DNA from 2 places in the Pontibacillus yanchengensis genome. Region 2 is predicted to be linked to the other one. Evidence: riboswitches for the same ligand, from Rfam matches in the RefSeq annotation. Region 2 holds a riboswitch; the other holds the start of a gene.
The links. Region 2 has a riboswitch for glycine ahead of gcvT (glycine cleavage system aminomethyltransferase GcvT). Riboswitches for the same ligand answer to the same signal wherever they lie in the genome.

Region 1: linked by a shared signal. The riboswitch ahead of GLW08_RS06055 (ACT domain-containing protein) and the one ahead of gcvT (glycine cleavage system aminomethyltransferase GcvT) in region 2 are both predicted to bind glycine.

Annotation. Positions count from the first base shown of each region.
Region 1 covers NZ_WMEU01000001.1:1,252,840-1,260,597, forward strand. The annotation lists gene GLW08_RS06035 (ABC transporter permease) at 1-376, opposite strand, end outside; gene GLW08_RS06040 (ABC transporter substrate-binding protein) at 389-1,381, opposite strand; gene GLW08_RS06045 (fatty acid--CoA ligase family protein) at 1,629-3,170, opposite strand; gene GLW08_RS06050 (PFL family protein) at 3,512-4,873, opposite strand; gene GLW08_RS06055 (ACT domain-containing protein) at 4,889-5,164, opposite strand; glycine riboswitch at 5,306-5,381, opposite strand; gene GLW08_RS06060 (metallophosphoesterase) at 6,066-6,851, opposite strand; gene GLW08_RS06065 (SDR family oxidoreductase) at 6,919-7,755, opposite strand.
Region 2 covers NZ_WMEU01000002.1:424,583-432,340, reverse strand. The annotation lists gene GLW08_RS09340 (rhodanese-like domain-containing protein) at 1-158, shown strand, start outside; gene gcvPB (aminomethyl-transferring glycine dehydrogenase subunit GcvPB) at 200-1,654, opposite strand; gene gcvPA (aminomethyl-transferring glycine dehydrogenase subunit GcvPA) at 1,644-2,993, opposite strand; gene gcvT (glycine cleavage system aminomethyltransferase GcvT) at 3,017-4,120, opposite strand; glycine riboswitch at 4,232-4,338, opposite strand; glycine riboswitch at 4,342-4,434, opposite strand; gene GLW08_RS09320 (DEAD/DEAH box helicase) at 4,611-6,272, shown strand; gene GLW08_RS09315 (YqhG family protein) at 6,250-7,098, shown strand; gene GLW08_RS09310 (YqzE family protein) at 7,187-7,381, opposite strand; gene GLW08_RS09305 (shikimate kinase) at 7,426-7,758, opposite strand, start outside.

The sequences.
Region 1 (7,758 bases), on a different contig from region 2:
ATAAGGAGCGCCCTTGATTCAATGCTGTTGTTTCGTTTAAAAGGGGGATGTTGGGCCTTCCCATAATTCGAAGATTGATGGAATACAGCGCAATCATCATGAGAATCCCCGCTAATAATGAGTTGATTTTTCCTTTCGTATGAAGCAGGCCAGTGACGCACCCTGCCAGGAAACCAGCCGCTCCACCTGCAATCGTTGCAAGAACAGGAGAGATACCACTTACAATCATGACAGAGGTAACAGCCCCTCCAGTGACAAAGCTCCCATCTACCGTTAAGTCGGGAAAGTCGAGTATGCGAAAGGTAAGGTAAACCCCTAACGCCATAACCGCGTATATTAGTCCTGATTCCATTGCTCCAAATAATGCACTAACCATACTTTCCCTCCTCTACGGCTCAATCACTTCGGCGTCTTTCTTCCATTCATCTTTAAGATCTACACCCATTTTTTCAGCTGCGTCTTTATTGATTTGTAGCTTTAAATTCTGTGGGTAAGATACTGGAATCTCGCCTGGGTTTTTTCCTTCTTCTAGGATCTTCAAGGCTTTCTGTCCAGCTTCATAACCGATATCAAAGTAATCAAATCCGTATGCTGCAAAGCCACCACGTTTAACAGAATCTAATTCTCCTACGAAGACTGGTGTGTCTTGCTGTTGTCCTACTTGAAGAACAGACTCAAGCGCACTCACGACGGTGTTATCTGTAATAATATAAAATGCATCTACTTTACCAGCCAGCGATTCTGCAGCTTGTTTCACTTCAGCTGTAGATGTAACCGTTGCTTCATTTATGTCTAGCTTTCCATCAGCTAGCTTCTTCACGTTTTTAACCTGAGCTACCGAGTTCTGTTCACTTGGATTATAAATCATTCCAACTTTCTTCGCTCCTGTTTCTTTAATAAAATCAATTGTATTTGGTACCGCATCAGGATGTGTATCTGTTGTTCCAGTTACATTTCCACCCGGGTTTTCCATTGATTCTACTAAACTAGAACCGACTGGATCCGTTACAGAAGTGAACACAATTGGAATATCGTTTGTAACATTTAGAGCACTCTGTGCACTTGGCGTTGAATTTGCAAAAATCAAGTCCACATCGTCACCTGCAAACTTTTTGGCGATGGTTTGGTTATTCTTCGCATCCCCTTGCGCCAACTGTACGTCAAATTCCGCTTTCACACCTTCATCCTTAAATGCTTGTTTGAACCCTTTTTGTGCAGCGTCTAATGATGGGTGCTCAACGATTTGTGTTACACCAATTTTATATGTCTCTTTTTGCTTTTCTTTATCATTAGAAGCCTCCGCATTACCAGATTCAGAGCTTCCACAACCTACTAATGAAATTAAACCTACAATTAAAATAAGTGCTAACCACTTTTTCATTTGTTTCTCCCCCTTTAATTACTTTATCACTTTTACGCTTCTACGCTTTTATGTATTAAAATTTACAGGAAAATATACTTTGTTTCAAGGGTTTTTTGAAAATTTCTGTCATTAAATATAGAATCCTTGTATCGTTAAGAGAGGGAAAATAGGATAAAGATCACCATAGAGGTATTCTCGGAATATGTGAGGTTTGTTTGGAGAAAACAAAAAAGGATGCCCCTCCAGGACATCCTTTTCCCATATATTAATACGTAACACGTTGGCGTAAGCTCTTTCTTAAAATTTTACCGGTCGTATTCTTTGGCAATTCATCCAAAAACTCGATGGATGTCGGAAGCTTGTACTTAGCGAGGTGGCCAGCACAGTAATCCACCAGTTCTTGTTCTGTAACAGCGGAGGCTTCATTTAGTACCACGAAGGCTTGTACCGCTTCTCCTAGATTTGGATCTGGTGTTCCAATGACTGCTACTTCTGTAATATTTGGATGCTTGTATAACACTTCTTCCACTTCTCTTGGATAAACATTATACCCTCCTACTAGAATCATATCTTTCTTACGATCGACAATATAAAAATATCCTTCCTCATCGACCTCAGCCATATCCCCAGTGTAAAGCCAACCATCACGCAAGGCTACAGCAGTTTCTTCATCGAGTTTATAATAGCCCTTCATCACATTTGGTCCGCGAACGATTAATTCTCCAACCTCACCTGGTGGCAACTCTTCTCCTAGCTCATCCACAACCCGGTTTTCAACATTCCATATACTCTGTCCAATAGATCCAGCTTTGCGTGGTCTATCAAGTGGATTGAAACATGTTACTGGAGAGGCTTCTGATAACCCATATCCTTCTGAAACCATGACATTAAAGGTGTTCTCAAACTCCTGCAATAAAGCAACCGGCATAGATGCGCCACCAGAAATACACAGGCGCACACTACTAAAGTCCTCTGTATGACCTTCACTTGATTGTAATAGGTAATTATACATGGTAGGAACACCCGCGAATACAGTAGCTTCCCATTTACTAGCCACTTGGAAAGTCTCTTGAGGAGAGAATTTAGGTACGATAATGACAGTTCCACCATTCATCAACGGTGCGTTCAGTGAAACCGTTAAGCAAAACACGTGGAACATCGGCAACGCTGCAATGACCTTATCATTTGTATCGTATTGTAAATAGTCTGCTACATCTTTCGCATTGGAATAAATATTCTTATGAGTGAGCATAGCGCCTTTTGGAGCCCCTGTGGTTCCTGAAGTGTACAAAATGACAGCAATATCCTCTTCATCGATGGTTGGACGTTCAAATTGAAGCGATCCTTCCTTCACAAGGTTTGTAAACGATTTCATTCTATCGCTTAATTGACTTTGCTGCCAATTAGAGTCTTGGCTTGTCTCAGCAATGATATAATGTTCAATTAAAGGTAAGTCATGTGCCATTTCCTCAAACGTTTCAACAAACAAATCCATTGTAATAACAGCTTTTACGTCACCATTTTTCAAAATATAACTCATTTCGTCTGCAGTATAAATCGGGTTGATAGGTATTACAGTTAACCCTAAGCGTAGTGCGCCATATAATCCAATCATAAAATAAGGGCTATTGCCTGTTACAAGTGCAATATGATCTCCCTTTTCATAGCCAAGCTCTCTCAAACTAGCAGCAAACTTGGTTATAGAACCTTCTAGCTCTTGATAGCTTGTTTCTTGATCCTGAAAAATATAAGCCGTCTTGGTGGGATTCTTTCTTGTGGTGATCGACAACTGATCACTTAAATTCATGAACATGTTCCCCCTAATTGTGAATGAATAGTCATTCATTTCTGAGTTAAATTCATATTTATTATAAAATACTGACAACTTTCTAGCAAGCTATTCGTATGAAGCGTTTTCAAATTATGTGTTATCATCACTAATTCTGGCTTCAGGTTGCTTTTTTGCTCTCTTCCAACCCACTTATGCTCGCTTCAGATCGCTTTTTGCTCTCTTCCATCCTACTTATATTGACCCACTGTCCCTTCTTTCGTTCACGTGTATTAGCTCGATTCCTTGTTTCTTTTTCTCTCCAAAAAAATCGCATGTGCATTCTATTCAGAATACACATGCGAGCTTTCCTAATAGCATTAATTTATCAACGATTGTAATGGAGCCGGTATTCTTCCGCCTCTCTTCACAAATCCTTCAGAACTGAAAGGATTAACTCCCATTACGGGGGCTCGGCCTAATAGACCTCCAAACTCAACCATTGTCCCTTCTTCTTTATCTGGTACTGGGATCACTCGTACAGCTGTTGTTTTTTTGTTGATCATCCCGATGGCTGCTTCGTCTGCAATAATACCTGAGAGCGTTTCGGCAGATGCTTCTCCTGATAAAGCGATCATGTCTAGTCCAACTGAGCACACACAGGTCATGGCTTCTAGTTTTGGTAACGTCAGGGAGCCATCATTCACTCCTTGAATCATGCCATTGTCCTCACTGACTGGAATAAACGCACCGCTTAATCCACCTACATACGAACTAGCCATAGCTCCACCTTTTTTCACAGCGTCATTCATTAGTGCTAGAGCGGCAATAGTCCCGTGAGTTCCAACACGTTCCACACCAATCTCTTCTAGGATTTCTGCTACACTATCGTTCAATGCGTTTGTTGGTGCAAGGGATAAATCTAAAATACCAAATGGCACATCGAGTTGATCCGCAACGGCTCTCCCAACTAGCTCTCCAGCGCGCGTAATTTTAAAGACGGTTTTCTTAATCACTTGAGAGACTTCACCGAGATCTGCTTCTGGGTGTTTTTTCAGTGCATTTAATACAACCCCAGGTCCACTTACGCCTACATTCAGTACGGCGTCTCCTTCACCTGTACCATGGAAAGCGCCGGCCATAAATGGATTATCTTCTACTGGGTTTGAGAAAACAACTAGCTTTGCACATGCGATGCCGTCCTGGTCTCTTGTGTTTTCAGAAGCTTCCTTAATAATCGTACCCATTTGTTTAACGACATCCATGTTAATACCTGTTCTTGTCGTGGCTACAGAAATCGATGCACAAACGCGGTCTGTTACGGTCAATGCCTCTGCCAAGGAATCTAGCAACACTTGGTCACCTTTTGTTACTCCTTTATGAACAAGAGCTGAATAGCCTCCGATAAAATCAACACCTATATCCGCTGCTGCTTTATCTAATGTTTTCGCCAGTTCAATCGCCTGTTCTCTTGTTGCATTGCCAAGTAACTCCGAAATAGGAGTAACCGCAATTCGTTTATTTATGATTGGTACACCATACTCTTTTTCCACCTGCTCAGCATATGGCTTTAGGTTTTTTGCATAGCTCACTATTTTATCATACACACGTGTTTGCATAGCTGAGAAATCTGCATCCGCACAATCCTTGAGATCGATTCCAATAGTAACCGTGCGTATATCTAAGTTTTCCATTTGAACCATGCGTACGGTTTCTGTAATTTCATCTAATCCGATATTCATTGTGAATCGCCCTCCTTATATTCGATGCATAGCTTGAAAGACTTCTTCAAGCTGTAGATTAATTTTGACACCGAGCTCTTCGCCAATCTCATTTAATGTTTGGCGAACGGAATCGAGATCCTCAATTTGCGTTACGTCTACAATCATCATCATCGTAAAGAAATCCTCCACGATTGTTTGATTAATATCTAACACGTTTATCTCTTTTTCAGATAAAACAGTTGTAACCTTTGCGATAATTCCTACTTGGTCTTTACCAAGAACACTGACTACTGCGCGTCGATTTTCCATGTTGCGTCACCTCGTCTATTTGATTTGTTCTAATAAGTCTTATCTTTTCTTAACCTGTCCTCGACATTAAAAAAGATTGGAATCCATACATCCAATCTCATTCAGGCAGTCGTCAAACATACTAAGCTACTTTTAAGTACATCTAACAATCCTGTCCGGTTGCCTGAGATTGTGAACCCTTCGGCGCCGTTTAAACGGTCTCTCCAGAATTTGCTCCTGTTATAGTGTCACCCATAACACTCGTTGCATATATGCAGTTGCGATAAAGGTTATGGTATCAGGCTTCTATGTAATGGTCAATATAGAAAACTTACCAGCTCATTTTCTTATTGTTAGGCTAAAACTCTCTGAAATAGAAAAATCATAAGTTCCAAGATCCCGTTGTAGCACTATTGGTGCATATATTTGGTTGTCGCTCCTATTTTTCAATTGTTGATCCTAATTTCAACAACTCGCTCCTATATTAAAAGGCGCTCCTGTTTCGATTCTTGCTCTGAAATCATTGGAAGTTGCTCCAGAGAGCCACAACACTTAGCCTCCCTTTACGAAAAACTAGGTATCGTTTCAATCATCAAGATAAGATTGGGAGAGTTTTCTCTTGGTATTCTAGTATTCCTGCTGCGTTACTAATTCAGCATGGTGGAAAAGAAGCTGAGTTATGAAAACTGGAAGCAGTTAAATGAATATATAAGAGAGTATATCGACAATCACGCAGAAGACGATGAGGATGGAAGTCTATATAAATTCTTTATATCCTCTTATAAAGAATAGAGTGATCTAAAAAACTGCTCATCCCAATAACAAGGGATGAGCAGTTTTTTAAATAGTATAAGGTTTATTCTGCTTACAAGTCTAGCTCTAATGCCTCTGCCCGAGGTGAACAAGGCGTGTGCGATTTTCTTTACGATAACTCATGAATCGTAACTTCACTTCGAACCATGAAGCGAATGTTCCAGCGAGATTGACCGATTCCTTTTGAAATGTAAAATGTTCCATTTGAATGTACATGCTGGCCTTTGTAAATCCCCCTTTTTGCTAATCTTCCCATGTCGGCAACTTTAAATAAATAAGGGACGTTCACCTGTTTTCCATGCAGATGGCCTGAAACAAGCATCGTATAAGACTCTTTCAAATCATCCACTATGTCAGGGTCATGGGTCAAAACAAGAATATCTTTAATAAGAGGATTGGAAAATTGGAAACTCCGCTTTATATCATGATGTCCTTGGCAAAAGTCATCAATTCCTACAATAAATAAATCCTCTTTTTCTACATACTCATTTTTTAACAAATGAACCTGATACTTACCTAAAATTTCTTCCAGTTTATGAACCTCTTCAATATACCTATCATGATTGCCTAGTACAGCATACGTTTCCACACCTGTTTGCTGTATCATGGTTAAAAAGCGCTCTAGCTTAGGGAATTCTTTTTCATTTTTATCAATAAAGTCTCCTGTTAAAAACACATAATCAGGCTGTTCATCTTCAATCAGTTGTTTAAGTGTTGTAATAGGCACACGTAAATGCTTAATATGAAGATCACTAATTTGGATAACCTTCTTTTTAGCCTTACTATCCCACTTCACACGCTCTACCTTCAACCATCTTGTAGGAAGTAGGAACAACACATCCCATACAATGGCAACAGCTAATACGCTGATAATAATAATTAATACAATCTCCAAAATGATTTCACCTACTGATTCTTCTAACTGTATATATTAGTCTATAAAGCTATTTTAAAAATAGAAGCTATAACCCTACTTCCTTTTCGCTCCATTCCCAAAACATTTTTGCCAGTTGCTCATCATTTGCCTTATTGGTAATAGGGACAATGGATTCATTATAGTAATAGTCGCCACTCTTCCCTTCCACTTCAGGGCTGGTTGCTAAATAAATGGCAGTACTTGCTCCCTTTTCAGGTGTTCGAAAGAATGGGCTTAGAAAGATCATAACACGCTTACCAAAGCCTGTATTTCTATTCACACCGAGACTAGTAGCCACAGCACCTGGATGAACAGCATTAACCGTAACACTACTATTCTGAAGTCTTCTTGCCAACTCTTTCGTAAACAACACATTTGCAAGCTTCGATTGACCGTATGCTTTCATAACATTGTAGCTTTTGGTTAAATGAGGGTCTTCAAAATGAATTTCCCCCCACTTATGAGCTCCAGATGACACAACAACAATTCGACCAGCCTCTGCACGCTGTAAGGACTCTATAAGTAAATTCGTTAACAAGAAGTGCCCTAGATGATTCACACCTAGTTGTGCTTCGAAACCATCCTCCGTTTCCTCTCGTTTTAAATGAACAACACCTGCATTATTCACAAGAATATCTAATTTGCCATAACGTTGTTTGAATTCACTAGCAAATGATCGAATACTTTCCAAGTTCCCTAAGTCACAGATCATTAAATCAATTGCTTCTGATTGGCTATCCTGTTTAGCCACCTCAAGTGCGGCCTGTCCTCTTGCTTCATTTCGACAAGCCATTACAACATGTATACCTTGTTTAGCTAATTGAGTAGTCGTAGCTAAACCCATACCTGCATTTGCACCTGTTACTATCGCTATTTTATGCATACC
Region 2 (7,758 bases):
TGCAGGAAATACGTCCAGACAAACCCGTTTATTTGTATTGCCAAAACCAAACCCGTTCCTCAAGAGCAGCTAACGTCCTTCATAAAAAAGGGTACGATCAACTCCATGTTCTACAAGGTGGATTTAAAAAATGGGACGGTAAAATTAAACAGAGTTAATAGTAAAGATCCTCAACGTATTGTTGAGGATCTTTATTTATCTAATCTCTGGTATAACGAAGTACTGGTTTCCTAGCGGCTGTTGTTTCGTCTAATCGACTTACAATCGTTGTGTGAGGCGCTTCTTGAACAACCTCGGGTTTTTCTTCTACTTCTTTAGAAATTTGCTTCATGACCGATATAAATTCATCTAGTGTTTCTTTGGCCTCCGTCTCTGTTGGCTCTACCATCATAGCTTCCTCTACATTTATAGGGAAATAAATGGTAGGTGGATGATAGCCGAAGTCTAGCAATCGTTTGGCTATATCTAACGTACGCACACCTAATTTCTTCTGGCGCTTACCAGATAGTACGAATTCATGCTTACAATGTTGAGAAAATGGTAAGTCAAAAGTTGACTGTAGTTCTCTCATCATATAATTCGCATTAAGTACGGCGTATTCACTAACCTGACGCAAACCATCAGGACCCATTGTACGAATATACGTATAAGCTCGAACATTGATTCCAAAGTTACCAAAGTACGGTTTCACCCTCCCTATTGATTGAGGTCGATTATCTTCAAATACAAATCGATTATTTTGTTTCTTTAATAGCGGCTTAGGTAAATAAGGTTCTAACTCTGAGGTAACCCCCACTGGGCCAGAACCAGGACCACCACCACCATGGGGACCAGTAAATGTTTTATGCAAATTAAGGTGAACTACATCAAATCCCATATCTCCAGGACGGGCGTACCCTAGAATTGCATTCAAATTTGCCCCGTCATAATATAATTTACCACCAGCACCATGAACTATTTCGGCCATTTCTAGTATATGTTCTTCAAACAATCCTAGCGTGTTCGGATTTGTTAACATCAACGCAGCGGTGTTCTCATCCACGACTCTTCTTAAATCATCTAAATCAACTAATCCTTGTTCATTGGATTTTACTGTTACCGCTTCAAAACCTGCAACTGTAGCTGAAGCAGGATTCGTTCCATGCGCTGAATCTGGAACGATAACTTTGGTACGATTATAATCTCCATTTGTTTCATGGAAAGCTCGAATCATCATCAACCCAGTCCACTCACCATGAGCTCCTGCAGCTGGCTGAAGTGTAACAGTGTTCATACCTGTAATTGCCTCTAAAGAGGATTGGAGATCATACATTAACTCTAAAGCACCTTGAACACTATTTGCGTCTTGTAATGGATGTATGTGACTAAAACCCGGAATACGAGCTACATCTTCATTGATTTTTGGATTATACTTCATGGTACAAGAGCCTAATGGATAAAAACCTGAATCAACACCATGGTTTCGTGTCGATAGTGCTGTATAATGACGCATTATTTGAAGCTCACTTACCTCAGGTAGATCAGCATCACTCTTTCGAACATATTGTTCATCCAGTTCAATATCAACTTCAGGTACATCTAAATCAGGTAAACTATATCCCATACGACCTTCTTGACTACGTTCAAAAATCAGTGGAAAGTTTTCATTCAACATGTATATCCCTCAATTCTGTGACAAAGGCATCGATTTCTTCTTTTGTACGCATTTCTGTAATAGCTATTAACATACAACCGCTAAGACTAGGATCTGTCGATTCAAGATCGAAACCGCCAATATACCCTTTTTCCTGAAGCTTTTGATTGATTGTGTTAATTGATTTTTGGCAATCCAATACAACTTCATTAAAGAATGCACCCTTGAATTTAACCTTCATACCAGCTTCCTGAAGTTTAGCAAATGCATAACGAGCTTTTTGCATATTTTGATAGGCCATCTCTTTTAGTCCTTGTTTTCCTAAGGCACTTAAAGCAACAGATGTAGCTAAGGCATTCAGGGCTTGGTTGGAACAAATATTAGAGGTAGCTTTATCACGTCTTATGTGTTGTTCACGAGCTTGTAAAGTAAGAACAAACCCTCTTCGGCCTTCCTCATCTTTTGTTTGTCCAACGAGACGACCAGGTACCTTTCTCATTAATTTGCTTGTAGTTGCAAAATAGCCACAATGTGGCCCCCCAAATTGTGCTGGTATGCCAAATACCTGTGTATCCCCGACGACAATATCTGCACCAAACTCTCCTGGTGGGGTGAGATACCCTAAAGAAAGTGGATTACTTGAGACAATGAACATTGCTTTGTGATCTTCTAAAAGTCTCTGCACCTCAGCTAACGGTTCAACTTGACCATAGAAGTTTGGATAAGAGATAACTACACTAGCGGTATTTTCATCAAGTTCTTGTTCTAGAGCCTTGATATCAGTTATTCCATCCTTTGTATCGATTTCAATGACTTCCAAATTTGGACCTTTTGCATATGTTTGAATGACTTCTCTTGATTGTGGGTGTATTGCTTTTGATACAATAACTTTCTTTTTCTTCGTTTGTCCGGCACTTAAGGTAACTGCTTCTGCAAGAGCTGTACCTCCGTCATACATAGAGGAATTCGATACTTCCATCCCAGTTAATTCGGATATCATTGTTTGAAATTCAAAAATTGCCTGCAGCTCCCCTTGGGAAATTTCAGGCTGATAGGGTGTATATGCCGTATAAAATTCCGAACGTGAAATAACATGATTTACTATGGAAGGGATGTAATGATCATACACACCAGCCCCTAGAAAAGAAGTATATTGTTGGGTGTTGATGTTTTTATTTGCTAAGCGTGATAATTCACGCATTAATACCGGCTCACTTAAGGCTGGCTTAATCTGAAGGTCGCCATTGTACCGAATCGCTTCTGGAATGTCTTGAAACAATTCATTAGTCGACTTCACCCCAATAGCATCAAGCATGGACTCTTTATCTTTAGTAGTCATTGGTAAATATCGAAAGGTCATAGATGTTCCTCCCCCTTTTCTTCCTAAGATCTTTTGTAAAACGGTGTTGGTACCACTTTTGCACGCAGCTTACGTTTACGCACTTGAACAATAACTTCTTGTCCCTCCGAAATATATGCGACTGGTAATAATGCTAAACCAATGCGTTTCTCTAACGTAGGTGATTGAGTACCTGACGTAATAAAACCTACCTGTTCTTCATCTATATACACAGGATACCCATGACGAGGAATACCTTTATCGACCATTTCTATACCAACAAGCTTTCGTGCTGGTCCTTTTTCCTTTTGTTTCTTTAAAACTTCTTTCCCCATAAAGTCTGCTTCTTTATTTGTTTTTACTGCAAAGGAAAGTCCAGCTTCCACGGGGGTTATTTCAGAGCTAAGCTCCTGTCCATATAATGCAAGATTTGCTTCAAACCGAAGCGTATCTCTAGCACCTAACCCAACAGGTTGTAAACCATCCTTCTCTCCTATTCTAACTATAGCTTGCCATAAAGCTTGTCCAGAATCTGGATGGAGATAGATTTCAAACCCATCTTCTCCCGTATAACCTGTTCTAGACACAAGGGCTAGGTGGTCTACTCCTTCAAACGAGACACCTTGCTTAAACCGAAAGAATTTTATTTCCGCCAAATCTGTTTTGGTAAGCTTTTGTAAAATCATTTCTGCTTTTGGTCCTTGTATGGCTAGTTGCACATAGTGATCAGATTGATTTTCTACAATTGCCTCCTCGACAAGATTGTCTTTCAGCCAATTAAAGTCTTTCTCTGTATTAGCTGCATTCACCACTAGTAAATATTTTTGCTCATCCAACTTATATACCAGTAGATCATCTACTGTACCACCATTTTCATAACACATGATGGTATATTGCGCTCTGTTTGGAGTTAACTTCGATACATCATTTGTTAACATTCTTTGCAAGAAGGCTTCACTTTCAGGGCCCTCTACATAAATTTCTCCCATATGAGACACATCGAATAACCCTGCTGTTGTCCTGGTTGCTTTGTGTTCCTCTATAATAGAAGAAAACTGTACAGGCATTTCCCATCCACCAAAATCAACGGTTTTCGCCCCAGCTTTTTCAAACTCAGGATAAAGTGGCGTTCGTTTTAAATCGGACATCATTTTTCCCCCATTCTAGCTTTACTCAAAACGTATTCAAGTCTAGTTCTTGTCATAATTTTCTGAAAAAAAGACATAAAAAAACAGAGAATCCACATCCTTAGTGTTATTCCCTGTCCATTCACCAGAAAGTTTCACAGTTTAGGTAAAGTGTATTCATCAAAAATGAAAACTGCTTGCTTCTTGGGTGGCCCTAAATAAAAAGGCACTCTCCAGAGGTGCGTCCTACAAGAGTCTTTTTTGCCTGAGAGATTCGCTACAACAGCTTGCTCCTTCGGCGCTACCATAAAAGTAGTCTCTCCTCTTGTAATCATTCGCTATTATGAAAATTAGAAAAAATATGTAGCTATATCATAAAAACCATAAGATATGTGAACAATAGATTATAAATTAGTGTCATTATACCATAGGCATTCCTTGGTGTGTACCTGAAAACCATTATTAAAGACAGGATATTCTATAATAATCTATAATTTGAGGTGAGAATAGAATGAACCAAAACATCGATCTTCACACTTCGATTGATGCTTCATTGGAAAACGAACTCATGTCTGAAGGTCCCTTTTGTTCATGGGATTTATTTCAAATGGCCTATGAAACATCAAAACAACTATCTACACCAGAGTTTAAGGGCCTTACATCCCCTCAATATTTACCTCAGGTAGATTTTCTACCTCACCAGTTGGCATGTGCAGAACAAGTTGTCGAGCAAATGAACGGTCGTGCCATTCTTGCTGATGAGGTGGGTTTAGGTAAAACGATTGAGGCTGGATTGATATTAAAGGAATATATGATTAGAGGTCTCGTCAAAAAAGTTCTAATTTTGGCCCCCGCTTCCTTAGTCAATCAATGGGTACTAGAGATGAATCAAAAATTTTATATTCCAGCAGCAGCACAACGAAAAACCCATATATGGGGATATGATGTTGTTGTTTCCTCTATGGACACGGCAAAAAGGGCACCTCACCGCGATCTCATCTTAGATACAGATTACGATATGGTCATTATTGATGAAGCGCATAAATTAAAAAATCATAAAACCAAAAACTATGAATTTGTGCAAAAGCTTAAGAAAAAATATTGCTTACTACTTACCGCAACACCTGTACAGAATCACTTAATAGATATATTCAATCTTGTATCTATTTTAAAACCAGGACATTTGGGTAATTATGAAGACTTCACTAAAAGGTTCGGTAAAAATAGGAATCAACTCTCAAATGACCATCACTTAAAATCCCTGGTCAATAAAGTAATGGTTCGTAACCGACGAGATGAAACAGGTGTAGATTGGACGAAGAGACACGTAGAGACTGTGAATATAGAATTCACAAAAGAAGAACAAGAAGCATATAAGTTTTTAACCGAAATCTCTAGTGGAGGGATGGCCTTTACGAACATTACTCTTTTAAGAGAGTTATGTTCTAGTAGAGAAGCTTGTTTCCTCTCCATTCAAAACATGCTAAAAAATGAAGAGATCCATCCAACTCGTGCGGAACAGTTACAAGAGATGATTTCTCACATCCAGCAAATGCCTCACCATGCGAAGGCTAAAAAAGTTGTTGAGCTCATTTCTAAAACGGACCAAAAGTTTATTATTTTTACTGAATACCGTGCGTCGCAATTTTACTTACAATGGTATTTGCAACAACATGGCATTACCTCCGTTCCATTTAGAGGGGGCTTTAAACGAAGTAAAAAGGATTGGATGAAGCAACTTTTTCAAAATCAAGCCCAGGTCCTTATTGCTACCGAAGCTGGCGGTGAAGGCATAAATCTTCAATTTTGCAATAATATGATCAATTATGACCTTCCTTGGAATCCGATGCGATTAGAACAACGAATTGGACGAATTCATCGTTTTGGTCAGAAAGAAGATGTAAACATATACAATTTTGCTATTCAAGATACCATTGAAGAGCATGTTCTATCTTTATTATATGAAAAAATTCATTTGTTCCAACGAGTAGTCGGAAATCTAGATGCCATATTGCAGAAATTAGACATTGATAATATTGAAACAGAGATACAAGATATTTTTACTCAGTCAGGGTCCGTAGGTGAAATGAAAGTGAAACTAAACAACCTTTCTTCTGTCATTTCCTATGCCCAAGAAAAGGAGGGAGAAGATGAAACAAGCGGAGCTTCATAATTTTTTGCAGCGGTACTTTTTGGCAAATCAATGTGAGATATTGGATAATCAACAAGGTGTCATGACTGTCCAACTTACTGATGAGCTAGATGAAACTCTCATGAACCGCCCTTTTTACTGGAACTATGTTAAGCGTGTTGGAGGCAAAGGAATTCCAATGAAAGTTACCTTTATCACAAATCCAGATAAAAAAGAAGAAAAAGGGGAATGGATTCATTTTGGCTCACCGAGACTTCATCAAATTTTTAACACACTAAAAGACAAAGGTAAGGTAACGAAACAATATGAAAAGATAGATGGGCTAACCCATCAAACAGCTTTAACACCCTGGTTAAACATTAATTTAAGTATTCATTATCAAGGAACTCATAAGCGGAATGAAATCTTATCTGTTGGAATTCATTTAATTACAGGAGCTATAGTACCGGAATTCTTGGAAAAGGTGAATAATGTACAGTTAACACCTATTATTCCTGATTATTGTTTCACTCTCACTCCTATCATTCGTGTCAGTAGTGCATTAAAAAGAATTGAGAAATACACTGAAAATCAAATAAGTTCACATGAAGATTCATGGATAGACGCATCTCATAAAAAACTACAGGATGAAAAAGAGTTATTAGATTATTTTTACAGCAAGCAAATTGAAGTACATTCTGAGATGTCTGAAGAAGAGCTAGAAGGGGTGAACGCTGCAAAAGAACGCTATCAATCTGAATTAGCAAAACTTGCAGAACGTTTTGAACCTAAAGTATCTCTAGAAATCATTAATTCCGGAATGTTTTACTTTGTTCAACAAACATCTTTTTCGTTATTAAAATCATAAAGGAAAAATCAATGCGTCTAACACACCAAAAGGCATAGAAGCTGGAACTAGATATCTTCTAGCAAAAAAAAACAGAGGGTAATAAAAACTACCCTCTGTTTTTTCCTTTATTACGTTTGAACAAAAATTTAATCGCAAATGGCAATACACCAAACATCTGAGTTGAAGCAGGTTGGCGCTGAAGCTTTTTGTCTTCTTTCCGCTTCTGCTTTTCTTCATGTGGCATGTCCATGTATTTCACTAATTCTTGAGTCATGAATTTCACATAGTCATTACCAGACATAACACTCACCTCTGAATTGTGCATTTATTACTATTATGTCCTTGTTAGGAGAATTTCATAACATCTTCAATCTCATAAATGATATCTTCCACTTCTTTATCATCTGTTTCAACTATATAATGAGAAAATTGTTTATACATTGGTAAACGTCTTTCATATAAAGCTTTTCGTTTATTCAAATCTTGATTCCAAAGTGGACGATTTTTATCTTCTTGAAGCCGTTGACTTATTGTTTCAAAATTTGTATGTAAATATACTATGATTCCATCTTCATCCATGATATCCTTGTTTCTTGTTTTCTCAATTATGCCACCACCAGTTGCAACGACCGCTTCTATACCGCTCAGCTGCTCTAATGCATTTGATTCATAATGTCT